4 regions of the Rahnella sp. RcJ3 genome follow, and region 3 is predicted to be linked to each of the others. Evidence: predicted binding sites of a transcription regulator. Region 3 holds the regulator's gene; each other region holds the start of a gene.
The links. Region 3 encodes PhoB, which activates phosphate uptake and scavenging genes when phosphate is short. Its sites were predicted from a motif close to CTGTCATAAAACTGNCNNAT; they were not measured.
Positions count from the first base shown of each region.

Region 1 (3,759 bases), on a different contig from region 3:
GAACAGGTTATCCTGTGAAACGTCTTTGTTCACGGCATACGATTTCAGGCATTGCAGATCAATTCCCTGCGCTTTCACATAACCGCTGGATAACCAGAACAGCATCGGCACGTGTGTCTGTTGCGCCGGTGCCACGCTGTAAGGCGTGCCGTGCAAATACAGGCCATTTTCACCCAGCGATTCGCCATGGTCAGAAAGATAAATCACGGCCACGTTGTACTTATCCTGATACTGCTTCGCCTTCTCAATCACCTGCGACACCGTGTAATCCGTGTAAAGCAGGGTATTATCGTAGGTATTCACCAGTTGTTCCTGAGAACAGTTTTCAATATCGCTGCGCGGGCAGTCAGGCATAAACTTACGGAATTCCTGCGGATAGCGTTTGTAGTACGTCGGGCCGTGGCTGCCGATCAGATGTAAGCCAATCAGCGTATTTTTGCCGTCAGGTTTGATGTCGTCATCGATATTCTGCATCAGCGCCATGTCGTAGCAGGTATCGCCATCACAGTATTTACCGTCTTTTTTTGTATCGATGGTGATATTCGGCACACGGTCGCATACGCCTTTGCAGCCTTCATCATTGTCTTTCCAGAACACCGAAACACCGGCTTTATGCAGGATATCCAGCAAGCCTTCACTGTTACGGGCGCGGTTGGCGTCGTAGCGGGTGCGCTTCATATTCGAGAACATGCACGGCACAGAAATCGCCGTTGCCGTGCCGCATGACGTCATTTTATTAAAGAACACCACGTCAGGAATAGCCTGTGTGTACTGATTAGTCGGTTTGGCGTAACCCTCAGATGACTGATTTTGCGCCCGCGCGGTTTCCCCAATCACCAGGAACACCAGATTTGGTTTCTGCCCCGGTTGCTGCACCAGTTTTGCATCGTTGCCAATAGTCTGGAACGGCATTTTCGGCGTGAAGTAACGGTGATTGATGTACTGGAACGCGCTGTAGAGGTAGTTTGTCGGCACAATTTCCAGATTCAGGGTGCGGTTGTTACGGCCCACAGAGGCGTAATCTTTGTAAAAAATCCCGGCAATGGAGGCAACCACCAGCAATGAAATCACCATCGACACCAGACGGACACCGAGACGGCGTAACGGCGTTTTTTCATAGCTGACCGGTGTCAGGAAAAGCAAAATAGCGGGCAAAACGCCGGTGAAGACAAACCACAGTATCACTTTCAGATTCAGGTAAGACGACGCTTCAGCCGATTGCGTCTCGAGAATATTTTCGATCATGCCGCGATCAAATACGACCTGGAAGGTCATCATCGCAAAACTGGCGAGGGCACTGACCGGCAGCACGATAATAAAGAACGGCTTAAGCAATGGACGAAAGCTGAAAGGGGTGAACACAAAGTTCAGTGCGGCAAACAGCGCAACCGGAATGCTCAGGGCAAAAGCCAGGTTGTACGCGGGCAGTGCATGTAAGATGTGATAAAAATGCAGCAAAATCGGCAGATTAACGATAAAGGTAAAATACAGGGTCAGCAGTAAAGTCAGCGTAAAGTAGCTAATCTTCGGAAATATAGAGCGCAATGAAAACTCCCAACAGGGTGGTGGTAGCAGCGTTGATGTGAAGGAAACATAACGTATAGAAATGAATATCCAATAGAATATTCATCCAAGCTTAAGAAAGCCTTAATCTACCTGTCATATAATTTTCATTATGCAGCGTTTCCGAAAAGGTTCAGAAAATAAAAAAAATATAAGAGACCGCCTTTTCGATCCTGAAGCCTTATGCTGTGCCGTGTAGCGATGCGGATGTTCAACGAAACACTCCCCTTGTTTAAACCTCTCTGAGTGCGTTTCCCTCCGCTCATTTTGATCTTTCCCTGATTATGCCTGTCCGGTTTAATTCACTACTGACTGCCTGCTGGCTGTCAGAAGGATGTTCGTGTTGATTTCATCTTCGGCCACAATTGCGGCCAGCAGTATCATAGAGCCAGGTGTCATTATCGGCCCGCGAGTGGTTATCGGGCCTTTCTGCTTTATTTCCGCCGGTGTGCAAATCGGCGAAGGAACACACATTTCTTCTCATGTCGTTATCAACGGCAATACCAAAATTGGCACGGATAACCAGATTGGCATGGGCTCATCCATTGGCGAGATCAGCCAGGATTTGAAATACGCCGGAGAACCCACCGGGCTGGAAATCGGCAATGGAAACCGCATTGGCCGCCACGTGACACTGCATCGCGGCACCGTGCAGGGCGGTGGTATGACCCGGATCGGGCACCTGAATGTGTTTGAAGGGGGCGTGCATGTCGGCCATGACTGTCAGATAGGAAATGCCACGTTTATCGGCGAACACAGTGCTCTGGCGGGGCATGTTTCATTAGGCAGTGATGCCCGGATTGATGCCCTGAGCGCGGTGCATCAGTTTTGTATTATTGGCACGGGCGTCCATCTCCTTGCTAATACCTGTGTGGTGCAGGACGTGCCGCCTTTTGTGATAGCGGGGGGAAATCGCGCGGTGCCGAAAGGGATAAACGAGCAGGCAACGGAATTTTGCCGGGCCGGCAAAGCGCAGCAAAATGTCATCCGCTATCTGTACGATTTGCTTTATCACCAGCCGGAATCGGTGGAACGGGTGAAGGGGGAAATTGAGCAGCTCAGCGCGGAATATCCGTTACTGTGCCACTTCAATGCATTTTTCCTTGATTCAGCGCGCGGGATTATTCGCTAACGATTTCACGATAACCCTGCGGCTGAACAGAGGAAGAGGACTGTCAGGCTTCGAGTGCCAACAGGGCAAAGGTCGCCAGCCAGTGTTCGCCCATGTAGGTGCTGTCAAGATGGTTCAGCGCGCTGTGCAGATGGGCTTCTGCCGTCTGGCGCAGCAAGGCCGCACGCGGATCGTCCGCTGGCAGCGCAGAGGCCAGCGAACGCTGACACCAGGCGCGGCTGAGATTCAGTCCGTCCAGATGGCCAATTTTACCGTCACTGCGGTCAGTGACCGTGGCGGGGGTGAAAAGCGTGGCAGGCTGACTGTGAGCCAGATCCGGCAGGAAACGGCCAAACCAGGTCACAAATGCTTCGCCCGGCAGAACGCGCCGCATCAGTTCAGCCTCCATCAGGGAGGGTGACAGGAATTCATCACCGCCTGGTTCCCACGCCTGACAATGCACATCTTCCAGATGCCAGCACAGCGCCGTTTCTTCGATCAGTTCTGCCAGTTTGTGATGCTTAACGCAGCGCGCATAATCAAGCGTTAATGCCAGTGCAAACGCGGTGTTAAAATGGCTGCCGACCCGCAGGGGATAGGTGGCTTTGGGCAAAAACTCACTAAAACTCTTTTCGAAGAACCGGCTCATCGGCGCCAGCGTTTTTGCCCATTCAGCAGCCTGCGGCAATGCCATCTCATGCAATTGCTGGCTCAGCGCCAGAAACCACGCCCAGCCATACGGTCTTTCAAATCCGGCATGTTGCGGTTGTTGCAGATAGGCCATTTCACCGGCGACGTTTTCTGGCGTGAAATGCTGGCCGATCACCGCAATGATTTTTTCAGCTTCCGGTAATTGCGGAAAACGATCCAGCAGGCGCAGCAATAACCAGTATCCGTGCACGCAGGAATGCCAGTCATAGCTGCCGTAAAAGACCGGATGTAACTGGCGTGGCGTTTGCGCATCTGCCGCGCTGCTCATGGCATGCATGAGTTTGTTCGGGAATTCACGGGTTAAATGATTCAGCGCCAGTGAGGCAAAACGGGACGCCATCTCTGGCGTCAGGGCGGTACTTTGTTGCGTCGTC
Region 1 covers NZ_QSNX01000008.1:68,839-72,597, reverse strand. Annotated here, with positions in the region: gene DXU84_RS12265 (phosphoethanolamine transferase) at 1-1,545, opposite strand, end outside; gene lpxA (acyl-ACP--UDP-N-acetylglucosamine O-acyltransferase) at 1,907-2,695, shown strand; gene DXU84_RS12255 (DUF2891 domain-containing protein) at 2,739-3,759, opposite strand, start outside.
Region 1: a site for PhoB is predicted at 1,657-1,676, ahead of DXU84_RS12265 (phosphoethanolamine transferase). Genes of this name have one in related genera too.

Region 2 (3,759 bases), on a different contig from region 3:
TGGGTAATGCCATCCGTCAGGTGACTGATTTGGTCAACGAGATTGCCGCAGCGGCAACAGAACAGAGTCAGGGAATTTCTCAGGTGCATCAGGCGGTCAATCAGATGGATGACGTGACCCAGCAGAACGCCGCGCTGGTTGAAGAAGCCTCTTCAGCCTCGCGCTCGTTGCAGGATCAGGCGGATGGCCTGGCGAGACTGGTCGGCGAATTCAACCTCAGCAACGCCACGGCTCAGCATCAGTCCCTGGCAAAACCGGCGCAGGCACTTGCCGCCCTTCCACGCAAGGAAAAGCCGGGGGCACTCTCAGCCAATGAGGCCGACTGGCAAAGCTTCTGATCAGGCTTTTACCGTCGTCTTATTACCGGGAGAACGTCATTATGGAAAATCTTCAGGAGCATACCGGCCATCTGGAAAAACACAGGGCGCTGGTAGAGAGCTTCGAACAGATGGCGGCGCTGGTGAATCAGCTTGCTACGGGAGAATACCGGTCGCTGGATTTGTACATTAATAACTGCCGCCATTTTCGCGATCGCAGTCTGGAAGTTCAGGCGGTGCTGGCAGATAAGCGTTTTGAAACATACCTGATGCGCAATGATATTACGCTGTATTACAGCATTCACAGCGTAAATATGGCCTTCGGCATGATGACCAACATGCTGGAAAATTTGAAAGGTTTTTTGTCCTGAGAATGTGTTACCGGGGATACGGTAACGCGGCACGGGGTATTTTTTAATCTTTCCCCTGAAGGATCACTTGCTCCTTCAGGGGGATTTTTAATTCACCGCGCAGACAGCACGTCCTGATGGCGGGTACGGGATGAAGAGTGTTAACTGCCACGAACAGCCACCAGATCCTGCGCACATGCCCACGCCGAGCTCCATGCCCACTGGAAATTGTATCCGCCCAGCCAGCCGGTCACATCCACCACTTCGCCGATGAAATACAGGCCGGGGACTTTCGCTGCCGCCATCGTTTTTGAAGATAATTCTTTGGTATCGACGCCGCCGAGTGTGACTTCCGCCGTGCGGTAACCTTCGGTGCCGTTCGGCTGTACCTGCCAGTTTTGCAGTTGCTCAACCAGTTCGGCCTGCTGAGGCACGTTCAGCTGTTTCAGTGTCACGTCCGGCAACTGCCCCAGCGTTTGCAGGCATTCGACCAGACGCTTCGGCAGTTGCATCGCCAGCGTGTTTTTCAGACTCTGATTTGGGTGTTCCTGACGCTGTGCATTCAGAAACGCCGCCAGATCGACATCAGGAAGTAAGTTAACGCTCACAAACTCGCCAGGCTGCCAGTAACTGGAAAGCTGTAAAACGGCCGGGCCGGACATGCCACGATGGGTAAAAAGAATGCTTTCACGGAAGACAGTGCCGTCTTCAGCAGTAAGCACCGCCGGGACTGACACCCCGGAAAGCGTCTGCAAGTGATCGAGCAGCGGCTTGTGCAGGGTAAATGGCACCAGACCGGCGCGGGTCGGCAGTACTTTCAGGCCAAACTGTTCCGCCAGACGGTAACCGAAGGGTGTCGCGCCCAGCCCTGGCATGGAAAGCCCGCCGCTGGCAATAACAAGTGAGTGAGTGCTTACAGTTGAGCCATTCACTTTGATAACAAAGCCATTTTCGGTTTTCTGCACGTCGGAAATCTCGCTGCGCAAGCGCACATCGACATTGCCCTGCTCGCATTCTTTATCGAGCATGGTGACGATTTGCTGCGCCGAGTCGTCGCAGAATAGCTGCCCGAGCGTTTTCTCGTGCCAGGCGATGCCGTAACGGTTGACCATATCGATGAAATCCCACTGGGTGTAACGCGCCAGCGCGGATTTACAGAAATGCGGGTTTTCGGAAAGATAGGCAGCGGGTTCGGCATAAAGGTTGGTGAAATTGCAGCGTCCGCCGCCTGACATCAGAATTTTTCGCCCGGTTTTTTTGCCGTTATCCAGCAGCAGAACACGGCAGCCACCCTGTCCGGCCTGTGCTGCGCAGAACATGCCTGCCGCACCTGCACCAATGACTACCACATCAACCTGTTCCACTTTTGGCCTCTCTTTTCCGGAAATTCAACTACGTTTTAGATAAGGTTTGCCCTGTTAACCAGGGCTTTGAGTCGCGGATTGTAAGGGACGGAGGGCTGTTAAACCAGCCAGACAGACTGCTTGCCGGACGTCGTAAGTAAATGTTTCTGCGTTCAAAGGAGGAATAACATATTGATAGATAAATACTTAATTGAAATAAAGCCAAACATTGAACTGTTTTTAGTCAAAAAAATGTCATATTTTCCTTTTCCCGTCCCCCTGTTCTCGCAGATAATGCGCGGCGTTCATGACCACTAACTGGCGTAACAATTATGCTGCATCTATTTGCCGGATTGGATATTCATACCGGTTCGTTATTGATTCTCGCGTTACTGTTTGTTCTGTTCTATGAAGCCATTAACGGTTTTCATGATACGGCCAACGCAGTGGCAACCGTCATCTATACCCGGGCAATGCGTTCGCAATTAGCGGTCGTGATGGCAGGGGTATTTAACTTCTTTGGCGTCCTGCTCGGTGGTTTGAGTGTGGCCTATGCCATCGTTCATTTACTGCCAACCGATTTGCTGCTCAATGTGGGTTCTGCTCATGGCCTTGCCATGGTGTTCTCTATGTTACTGGCCGCGATCATCTGGAACCTCGGTACCTGGTATTTCGGCCTGCCGGCGTCCAGCTCCCACACCCTTATCGGCGCCATCATTGGCGTAGGGCTGACCAATGCATTAATGACTCACACTTCCGTGGTCGATGCGTTAAACATCCCTAAAATGATTGGTATTTTTGCTTCGCTGATTATCTCTCCGCTGGTCGGGATGATTATCGCCGGTACCATGATTTTCCTGCTGCGCCGTTACTGGAGTGGCAATAAGAAACATGCCCGTATCCACCTGACACCGGCGGAACGTGAGAAGAAAGACGGCAAGAAAAAGCCGCCATTCTGGACACGTACAGGTCTGATTCTGTCGGCTATCGGCGTGAGTTTCTCTCACGGCGCTAACGATGGTCAGAAGGGTATCGGTCTGATCATGCTGGTGCTGATTGGCGTGGCGCCAGCCGGTTTTGTGGTGAATATGAACGCGACCGGTTACGACATTACCCGTACCCGCGACGCCGTGACACACCTCGGCCAGTATTATCAGCAACATGTTGATGCCGTGCCGCACGTGGTTGCACAGACGCCAATAGTGCCGGCACCGGACGTCAATATCGCACCGACCGATGAGCCTAAAGTGTTCCACTGCGACAGCAGCCACGCACTTGACGCTATCGGCCGCGCGCAAACCCTGCTGACCAATCTTCAGTCTTACAGCGACCTGGCACCGGAAGAACGCAGCCATATGCGTCGCCTGCTGATGTGTGTTTCTGATACTGCGGATAAAGTGGCCAAGCTGCCGGAAACCTCTCCTGCAGACAAACGCTTCCTCGGCGAGCTGAAAACAGACATTCTGCAAACCGTTGAATACGCGCCTATCTGGATCATTATCGCTGTGGCACTGGCACTGGCGCTGGGTACGATGATTGGCTGGAAACGTGTCGCAACCACTATCGGTGAGAAGATTGGTAAGAAAGGCATGACTTACGCACAGGGTCTGTCTGCACAGCTCACGGCGGCGGTCTCCATCGGCGTAGCCAGCTATACCGGCATGCCGGTATCCACCACGCACGTGCTGTCTTCTGCGGTCGCAGGAACCATGATTGTCGATGGTGGCGGTGTGCAGTCGAAAACCGTGA
Region 2 covers NZ_QSNX01000024.1:10,864-14,622, forward strand. Annotated here, with positions in the region: gene DXU84_RS21950 (methyl-accepting chemotaxis protein) at 1-338, shown strand, start outside; gene DXU84_RS21955 (hypothetical protein) at 380-688, shown strand; gene DXU84_RS21960 (NAD(P)/FAD-dependent oxidoreductase) at 829-2,031, opposite strand; gene pitA (inorganic phosphate transporter PitA) at 2,343-3,759, shown strand, end outside.
Region 2: a site for PhoB is predicted at 2,252-2,271, ahead of pitA (inorganic phosphate transporter PitA). Genes of this name have one in related genera too.

Region 3 (3,759 bases):
AAGCGCCAGACAAATGGCATCGAGCAGGGTGGTTTTCCCCGCACCGGTCGGACCGGTGATGGCGAATAATCCGTTGCTGGCAAACGGCTCGGCGGTGAAATCAATTTTCCATTCGCCTTCCAGCGAGTTCAGGTTTTTTAAACGCAGGCTGAGAATTTTCATTGTGCGCTGTCCTCCGCGTTCTGACCGTTGGTAACCTGTTCAACCACCTGCGCAAACAACGTGCGCATCCGAGCCTGACGCGGCTCGTCAGGGGCCGGTTCCAGCGCCAGTCGTCGTTCAAACACGTCGCTGACGCTCAGTTCGCTGAGGGTTTCTTTTTCCTGCTGCTCAATACTGTTGATGCGCTGTTCTTTGCTGCGGCGTAACAGCACGACTTCTACCGGCAGATCTTCCGTCAGCGCCTGAATGCGTCGCTGGATGTCGCTGAGATAATCCTGGGTGGAGACTTCAATATCGAGCCACACCGGTTTGGCCGGATCACCGCCTTCGAACTGTGCCAGTTGTTGTTCAATCTCCACCAGCGAGCCTTTGATTATCTGCATCGGCTGGAAAACCGGGATTTCCAGTGTGTCGATGGCGTTGAGCGTCGCACCATCAAAATCAAGTAAGTACACACTTTTAGCTTTGCTCAGTTCGTCAAAACTCAGGGCAATCGGCGAGCCGCTGTAACGGATATGTTCGGTTTTGGCGACGCATTGTGCACGGTGAATATGACCCAGTGCCACATAATCGACCGGCGGAAAGGCCTGCGCCGGAAACGCATCGAGCGTACCTATATAGATGTCGCGCACGGAATCAGAGGTACTGACGCCGACAGTCGTCAGATGGCCGGTCGCAATAATAGGCAGCGGCATGCCCAGTTCGTCACGTCTGGCCTGCGCAGCCTGCCAGAGCGCGTCATAATGCGCGGCGATGGCTTCCTGCAATGCCAGTTGCTTGTCGCTGCCGGACTGTCCCGCCTGGCTGGCGAGCAGATCACGCGGGCGTAAAAACGGGATAGCGCACAGTATCGCACCGGGTTTCCCGTCACGCTGACTGAGCACTAAAATCTGTTCAGAAAGGTTTTCACCGACGGTGGCAATCACCCGCGTATTCAGGCAGGAAAGGAGCTCGCGCGATTCATTGAGCGTGGCGACAGAATCGTGGTTACCAGCCAGCACCACCAGCTGGCAGCCGGTTTGCTGTAATTCCACCACGAAGCGGTTATACAATTCGCGGGCATAACTGGGTGGGGATCCCGTGTCGAAAATATCGCCCGCGACAATCACGGCGTCGACCTGATGTTGCTGCACCTGACCGGTCAGCCAGCGCAAAAATGCCTGATGTTCGGCTGCACGGCTTTTAGTGAAAAAGTACTGGCCGAGGTGCCAGTCTGACGTGTGGATCAGGCGCATGAGACTCCCGTATGAACCCTGGATGACGACAATGAGGTAAAGTATAAACGTCGGCAGGGGAAGCTGTCCCCGATAAATCAGACCAATTTCAGCAAGATGGCCGAAAATTATCTGTCATAGTTGACTGTAATGAACCATTCTTTTCATTCATAAATCTGTCACAAAACTGACGCATAATGGCGCCCGCAATCAAATAAAAGATCGCTAACCTATTGGCAGGACCTACGATGGCTAGACGTATATTGGTGGTTGAAGACGAAGCTCCAATCCGTGAAATGGTGTGTTTTGTACTGGAACAAAATGGCTATCAGGCCGTAGAAGCTGAGGATTTTGATTCAGCGATTGGGCAGCTTGTTGAACCTTACCCTGAACTGATCCTGCTTGACTGGATGTTACCTGGCGGTTCCGGTATTCAGTTTATTAAGCATCTTAAACGTGAGGCACTGACCCGCGAAATTCCGGTGATGATGCTGACCGCACGCGGTGAAGAAGAAGATCGGGTGCGCGGCCTTGAAGTGGGTGCCGATGATTACATCACTAAACCGTTTTCTCCGAAAGAACTGGTTGCCCGCATTAAAGCCGTGATGCGTCGCATCTCGCCAATGGCGGTGGAAGAAGTGATCGACATGCAGGGGTTAAGCCTGGATCCGTCGTCTCACCGGGTAATGGCCAACGAGCAGGCGCTCGATATGGGGCCGACCGAATTTAAGTTATTACACTTCTTTATGACCCATTCCGAACGTGTATACAGCCGCGAACAGTTGCTCAATAACGTCTGGGGCACTAACGTTTATGTGGAAGATCGCACGGTTGACGTGCATATTCGTCGTTTACGTAAGGCGCTGGAAACCAGTGGACATGACAGAATGATCCAGACTGTTCGTGGTACCGGATACCGTTTTTCAACGCGTTATTGAGCCCTCACAGCGGAGAATCTGTGTGCTAGAACGTTTGTCATGGAAACGACTGGCGGGTGAATTGTTTCTCTTTTGCCTGCCAGCGTTAATTCTCGGTATCTTCGTCGGCCATTTCGGCTGGCTCCTCCTGGTGTCGCTGATGGCGGCACTGGGCTGGAATTATTACAACCAGCTTAAACTCTCTCACTGGCTGTGGCTCGACCGCAGCATTACGCCACCGAATGGGCGCTGGAGCTGGGAGCCGCTGTTTTACGGGCTGAACCAGATGCAGATACGCAACCGGCGTCGCCGTCGGGAATTAGGTCAGCTCATCAAACGTTTTCGCAGCGGTGCCGAATCGCTGCCGGATGCCGTGGTGCTGACCACTGAAGATGGCAATATTTTCTGGTGTAACGGACTGGCGCAGGATTTGCTCGGTTTCCGCTGGCCGGAAGATAACGGGCAACATATCTTCAACCTGCTGCGTTATCCGGAATTCCGGCTGTGGATCCAGACCCGCGATTTCAGCCGGGCGCTGAATTTACAACTCAATAATGAGCATTATGTCGAGTTTCGCGTCATGCCTTATTCCGAAGGACAACTGCTGATGGTGGCACGCGACGTGACCCAGATGCGTCAGCTTGAAGGCGCACGGCGTAACTTCTTCGCTAACGTCAGTCATGAACTGAGAACCCCATTGACGGTATTGCAGGGGTATCTGGAAATGATGGAAGACGCCAAGCTGGAAGAGCCTTTCCGCACTAAAGCGCTGGATACCATGCAGGAACAGACGCGGCGCATGGACGGGCTGGTGAAGCAGCTGCTGACGCTGTCGAAAATCGAAGCCTCAGCGAATATTGATTTGCACGAGAAAGTCGATATTCCGGTGATGCTCGGCATGCTCGAACGTGAAGTGCAAACGTTAAGCAACGGCAGGCATGAAGTGGTGTTTCGCGTAAACGACAAGCTGAAGGTCTTTGGTAATGAAGATCAACTGCGCAGCGCGGTGTCGAACCTGGTGTATAACGCGGTTAACCACACGCCAGCGGGGACACGGATTGAAGTCAGCTGGCAACAAACGCCGCATGGCGCACAGTTCCAGATCAGCGACAACGGACCGGGCATTGCGCCGCAGCACCTGCCGCGCCTGACCGAACGTTTCTACCGCGTCGATAAAGCCCGTTCACGTCAGACCGGCGGCAGCGGACTGGGACTGGCAATCGTCAAACATGCGCTCAGCCATCACCACACGAAACTTGAAGTCATGAGTGAAGTCGGCGTCGGCACCCGGTTTATGTTTACGCTGGCGCCGAAGTTGATTGTTCCTCAGGAACAGGCCAGCCAAAGCGGCGTAAAGGGATAAAAATCAAGCCACAGCAACAAGCTGTGGCTTCTTTTAGCAGATGATCTGTAAACCTTTTTCTTCAATTAGCATCAGTAAGATCAGCGCCGCTCCGGTGGGTTTG
Region 3 covers NZ_QSNX01000001.1:59,865-63,623, forward strand. Annotated here, with positions in the region: gene sbcC (exonuclease subunit SbcC) at 1-162, opposite strand, end outside; gene sbcD (exonuclease subunit SbcD) at 159-1,397, opposite strand; gene phoB (phosphate response regulator transcription factor PhoB) at 1,625-2,314, shown strand; gene phoR (phosphate regulon sensor histidine kinase PhoR) at 2,337-3,656, shown strand; gene DXU84_RS00300 (DNA-binding transcriptional regulator) at 3,690-3,759, opposite strand, start outside.

Region 4 (3,759 bases), on a different contig from region 3:
TCAGCGCACGTTGGAAAAGGATCGCATCCGCATGCAAGGTTCCCTCACCTTGCCCTTGAAGCGTCATTTCACGCTCTTCGGCCAGCCCTTCGAAATATTCCTGGATACGGGTAATTTCAGATGAAACATCAATACCGGTGATGGTCAGAACCGAGCGCGCATCGGAAGCGCGCGCCAGGAACAGAATGTTTTCCACCATACGTGAAATGCGTTCCAGCTCTTCTATATTGTTCGCCAGCAGCGTTTCGTATTCTTCCACTGTCCGGGGCTGATATAACGCCACCTGACAATGCCCCATCAGCGCCCCCACCGGGGTGCGGATTTCATGCGCCAGATCGGCGGAAAATTGTGTCAGCCGCTGATACCCCTCGGCGAGCCGGTCCAGCATGTCATTGAAAGAATAAATTAATTGCTGCAATTCCTGCGGCGCATTTTCCGAAGACAAACGCGTAGACAGACTGCCCGGATGGATCTGCGCCGCTTCATGCGCCATATTGCGCAGCGGCCGCAATCCGCGGCGGATCACCAGATAACCCAGTGCGGCAATCAGCAAATAAGCGAATAACACCGCGCCAATAATTTCCCAGCGGAAAGTCTGCAACAGACGCGACTCCTCGGTCATGAAATGCGCGCCGGTGATTTCAACTGTCCGCCCGTCCTGAATCTGTACCGCCGCACGGGCAAAGCGTACCGGCGTACCATCGGGTGCGGTGAGATGATGCACCGTATTCAGCGTCAGCGGCTGGCCGTCAGGCACCGCCGCTACCGGCGGCAATGCCAGCCGCGACGGATTGACGTTGATCAATAGCTTCTCACCGGACAGGCGAAACGTCAGGATATCGCGCTCGTTGCCAAGCATATTTTCAAACAGGCCGGGATTACGGCTGAGTTGCGACAGCGGGAATTCGTTGGCAAGCAGATGACGGAAATACTGCACACGCCCGCTGACCTGGTAATCCGCGCGGCGTACCAGTTCTTTATCCATCGAGTAATAGAGGTAGAAACCGACGGCACTGACCACCATCGAGGCGATCAGCGCGAAAAGTAAGGTGGCGCGAAGCGTCAGCGACATGGCGCGTTTCGGGAGGTGAGTCAATTGACGATCACTCATGTCGCACTTCGCACACGTAACCAATGCCACGCACGGTATGGATCAGTTTCACCTCAAAGCTGCGGTCAACCTTGGCACGCAGACGCTTAATGGCGACATCCACTACATTGGTATCACTGTCGAAATTCATGTCCCAGACCTGCGAGGCGATCATGGTGCGCGACAGAACCTCACCCTCGCGGCGCATCAGCAACTGCAGCAACATGAATTCCTTATTGGTCAGTGCGATGGTCTGATCCTGACGGGTCACGCGGCGGCGCAGCACATCAAGATTCAGATCCGCCACCGAATACGCATCCGGCTCACGGGCGGCCGGGCGGCGCAGCAAGGTGCGGATACGCAACACCAGTTCGGTGAAGGAGAACGGTTTGATGAGATAATCGTCAGCCCCCAGCTCCAGCCCGTGAATGCGATCCTGTACTTCATCGCGGGCGGTGAGAAACAGCACCGGCACGTCGCTCTTTTTGCGCAGGACTTCCATCACCTGCCAGCCGTTCAGCCCCGGCAGCATGACGTCGAGGATCACCGCGTCGTAACCCTCTTCCAGCGCCAGAAACAGGCCGTCGGCACCGTTGCGCGCCAGATCTACGCTGTAACCTGCTTCTGTCAGCCCTTTTTTCAGGTAATCGCCTGTACTGACATCGTCTTCAATCACCAGTATTCGCATTCAGGCCCTCAGCGCCGCATGACCATTCACCTAGAGAATGATTCACCCGAAAGTTTATCAGTTTCGTCAGACACCTTTGATGACAATTTTGTCATCAATTTGTCATCAGCCAATACCGGTTTATCGTCCACTCTTAAGAAAGTTATTCATCACTGGCAGGTTCAGTGATTCATCTAACAGAATGAAAAAACGCTGGAAAATGGAGAATTAATCATGAATGCACCAACACGTCTCGCTGGTCTGTTACTGGGTTCCCTGCTGATGTGCAGCGGGATGACATCGGCATTTGCCGCCGATAATGTGATTAAACCTACACGCGGAACCATTGACTCAGTTAATGACTCATCGGTACAAATCACCACACGTCAGGGCGAAAAACTCGACGTTAAGCTGACCGACCAGACCAAGATCAATGCCGTCACCAAAGGGCAAATCAGCGATATCAAAGCGGACAGCTTCATCGGGACGGCCGCCGTTCCGCAGGCTAATGGCACGCTGAAAGCACTGGAAGTGCACGTATTCGCCCCCAGCCTGCGCGGCAGCGGTGAAGGCTTCAATCCGTTTGAATCCGCCGATGGCAAAATCAATACCATGACCAACGGCACCGTCGGCAAGCTGGTGAACAGCAATGGCCGCACCCTGACCGTGAAATATCACGATGCCGAGAAAACGGTCATTGTGCCTGACGACGTACCGGTTGTACTGCTGGCGCCGGGCGACCGCAGCCTGCTGAAACCGGGCACTAAAATCGTATTGTTTGCCATAAAAGATGACAAAGGTGCACTGGTTGCCCGTGGTATTGCTGCCGGTAAAGACGGCATCGCGCCGCCGATGTAATCCGGCCGAACAACAGGAGATTAAGCGTGAAACCTCAGCTCTCATCGCCCCGGAAGCGCCGGATTCATTCCTGGCCGGTTCGCATTTGTCATTGGATCAATCTGCTGGCAATGATCGGCATGGTGATGAGCGGCTGGGGGATTTATAACGCCGACCCGCTTTTCGCTTTCACTTTCCCGCAGAACACCACCCTCGGCGGCTGGCTGGGTGGCAATATTGCCTGGCATCTGGCGGTAATGTGGCTGCTGGCGGCCAATGCCCTGTTCTATCTGCTGTGGGGCATTTTTAGCGGTCATTTCAGACGCGACTTTTTCCCCTTTTCGCCCCATACGGTCTGGCGCGATACCGTTCGCGCACTGACATTCAAACTCCCGCACAAACTGGGTCAGTACAACGCGGTGCAAAAACTGATGTACAGCGGTGTTCTGTTGCTGGGCGCGCTGCTGGTGCTGTCGGGTTTGTCGATCTGGAAACCCGCGCAGTTCAGCGGTCTGGTCTGGTTGTTTGGCGGTTTTGATATCGCCCGTTATGTGCATTTCTTTGCGATGAGCGGCGTACTGCTGTTCGTCATTATTCACGTACTGATGGTTCTGCTGGTGCCGAAAACCTTCGTGGCGATGCTGACCGGCGGCAAAAAAATTAGCACGGAGGACCGAGCCGATGAGTGATAAAACACAGCGGCCAAAAATTATTCTTGAACCCGATCAGCGCAAACAACTGGTTAATATTCAACGCCGTATGTTATTGCGCTCCGGCCTTACGCTGGGCGCGGTTTCGATGCTTACCGGCTGTAATCTGCAGGACGGCGATCAGGTCGATAAAGTGCTGTGGGCGATGTCCCGCTGGAACGACCGGGTACAAAGCTGGCTGTTCAGCGGCCAGAAACTGGCGCAAACCTATCGCGCCGATCAAATCACCACGCCGTTTCGTTTCAATGCGTATTACCCCGAATACAACGTGCCGGAAATCGACATCCCCAATTACCGGCTGGAAGTCTCCGGTTTGGTGCAAAAGAAAGCGCCGTGGACACTGGAACAATTGCAGCGCCTGCCGCAGGAAAGCCAGATCACCCGGCTGATTTGCATTGAGGGCTGGAGCGCCATCGGCCAGTGGAAAGGCGTACCGCTGAAAACGTTTCTGCAAC
Region 4 covers NZ_QSNX01000003.1:326,309-330,067, forward strand. Annotated here, with positions in the region: gene DXU84_RS06260 (heavy metal sensor histidine kinase) at 1-1,111, opposite strand, end outside; gene DXU84_RS06265 (heavy metal response regulator transcription factor) at 1,104-1,778, opposite strand; gene DXU84_RS06270 (hypothetical protein) at 1,992-2,615, shown strand; gene DXU84_RS06275 (cytochrome b/b6 domain-containing protein) at 2,642-3,283, shown strand; gene DXU84_RS06280 (molybdopterin-dependent oxidoreductase) at 3,276-3,759, shown strand, end outside.
Region 4: a site for PhoB is predicted at 1,867-1,886, ahead of DXU84_RS06265 (heavy metal response regulator transcription factor). Genes of this name have one in related genera too.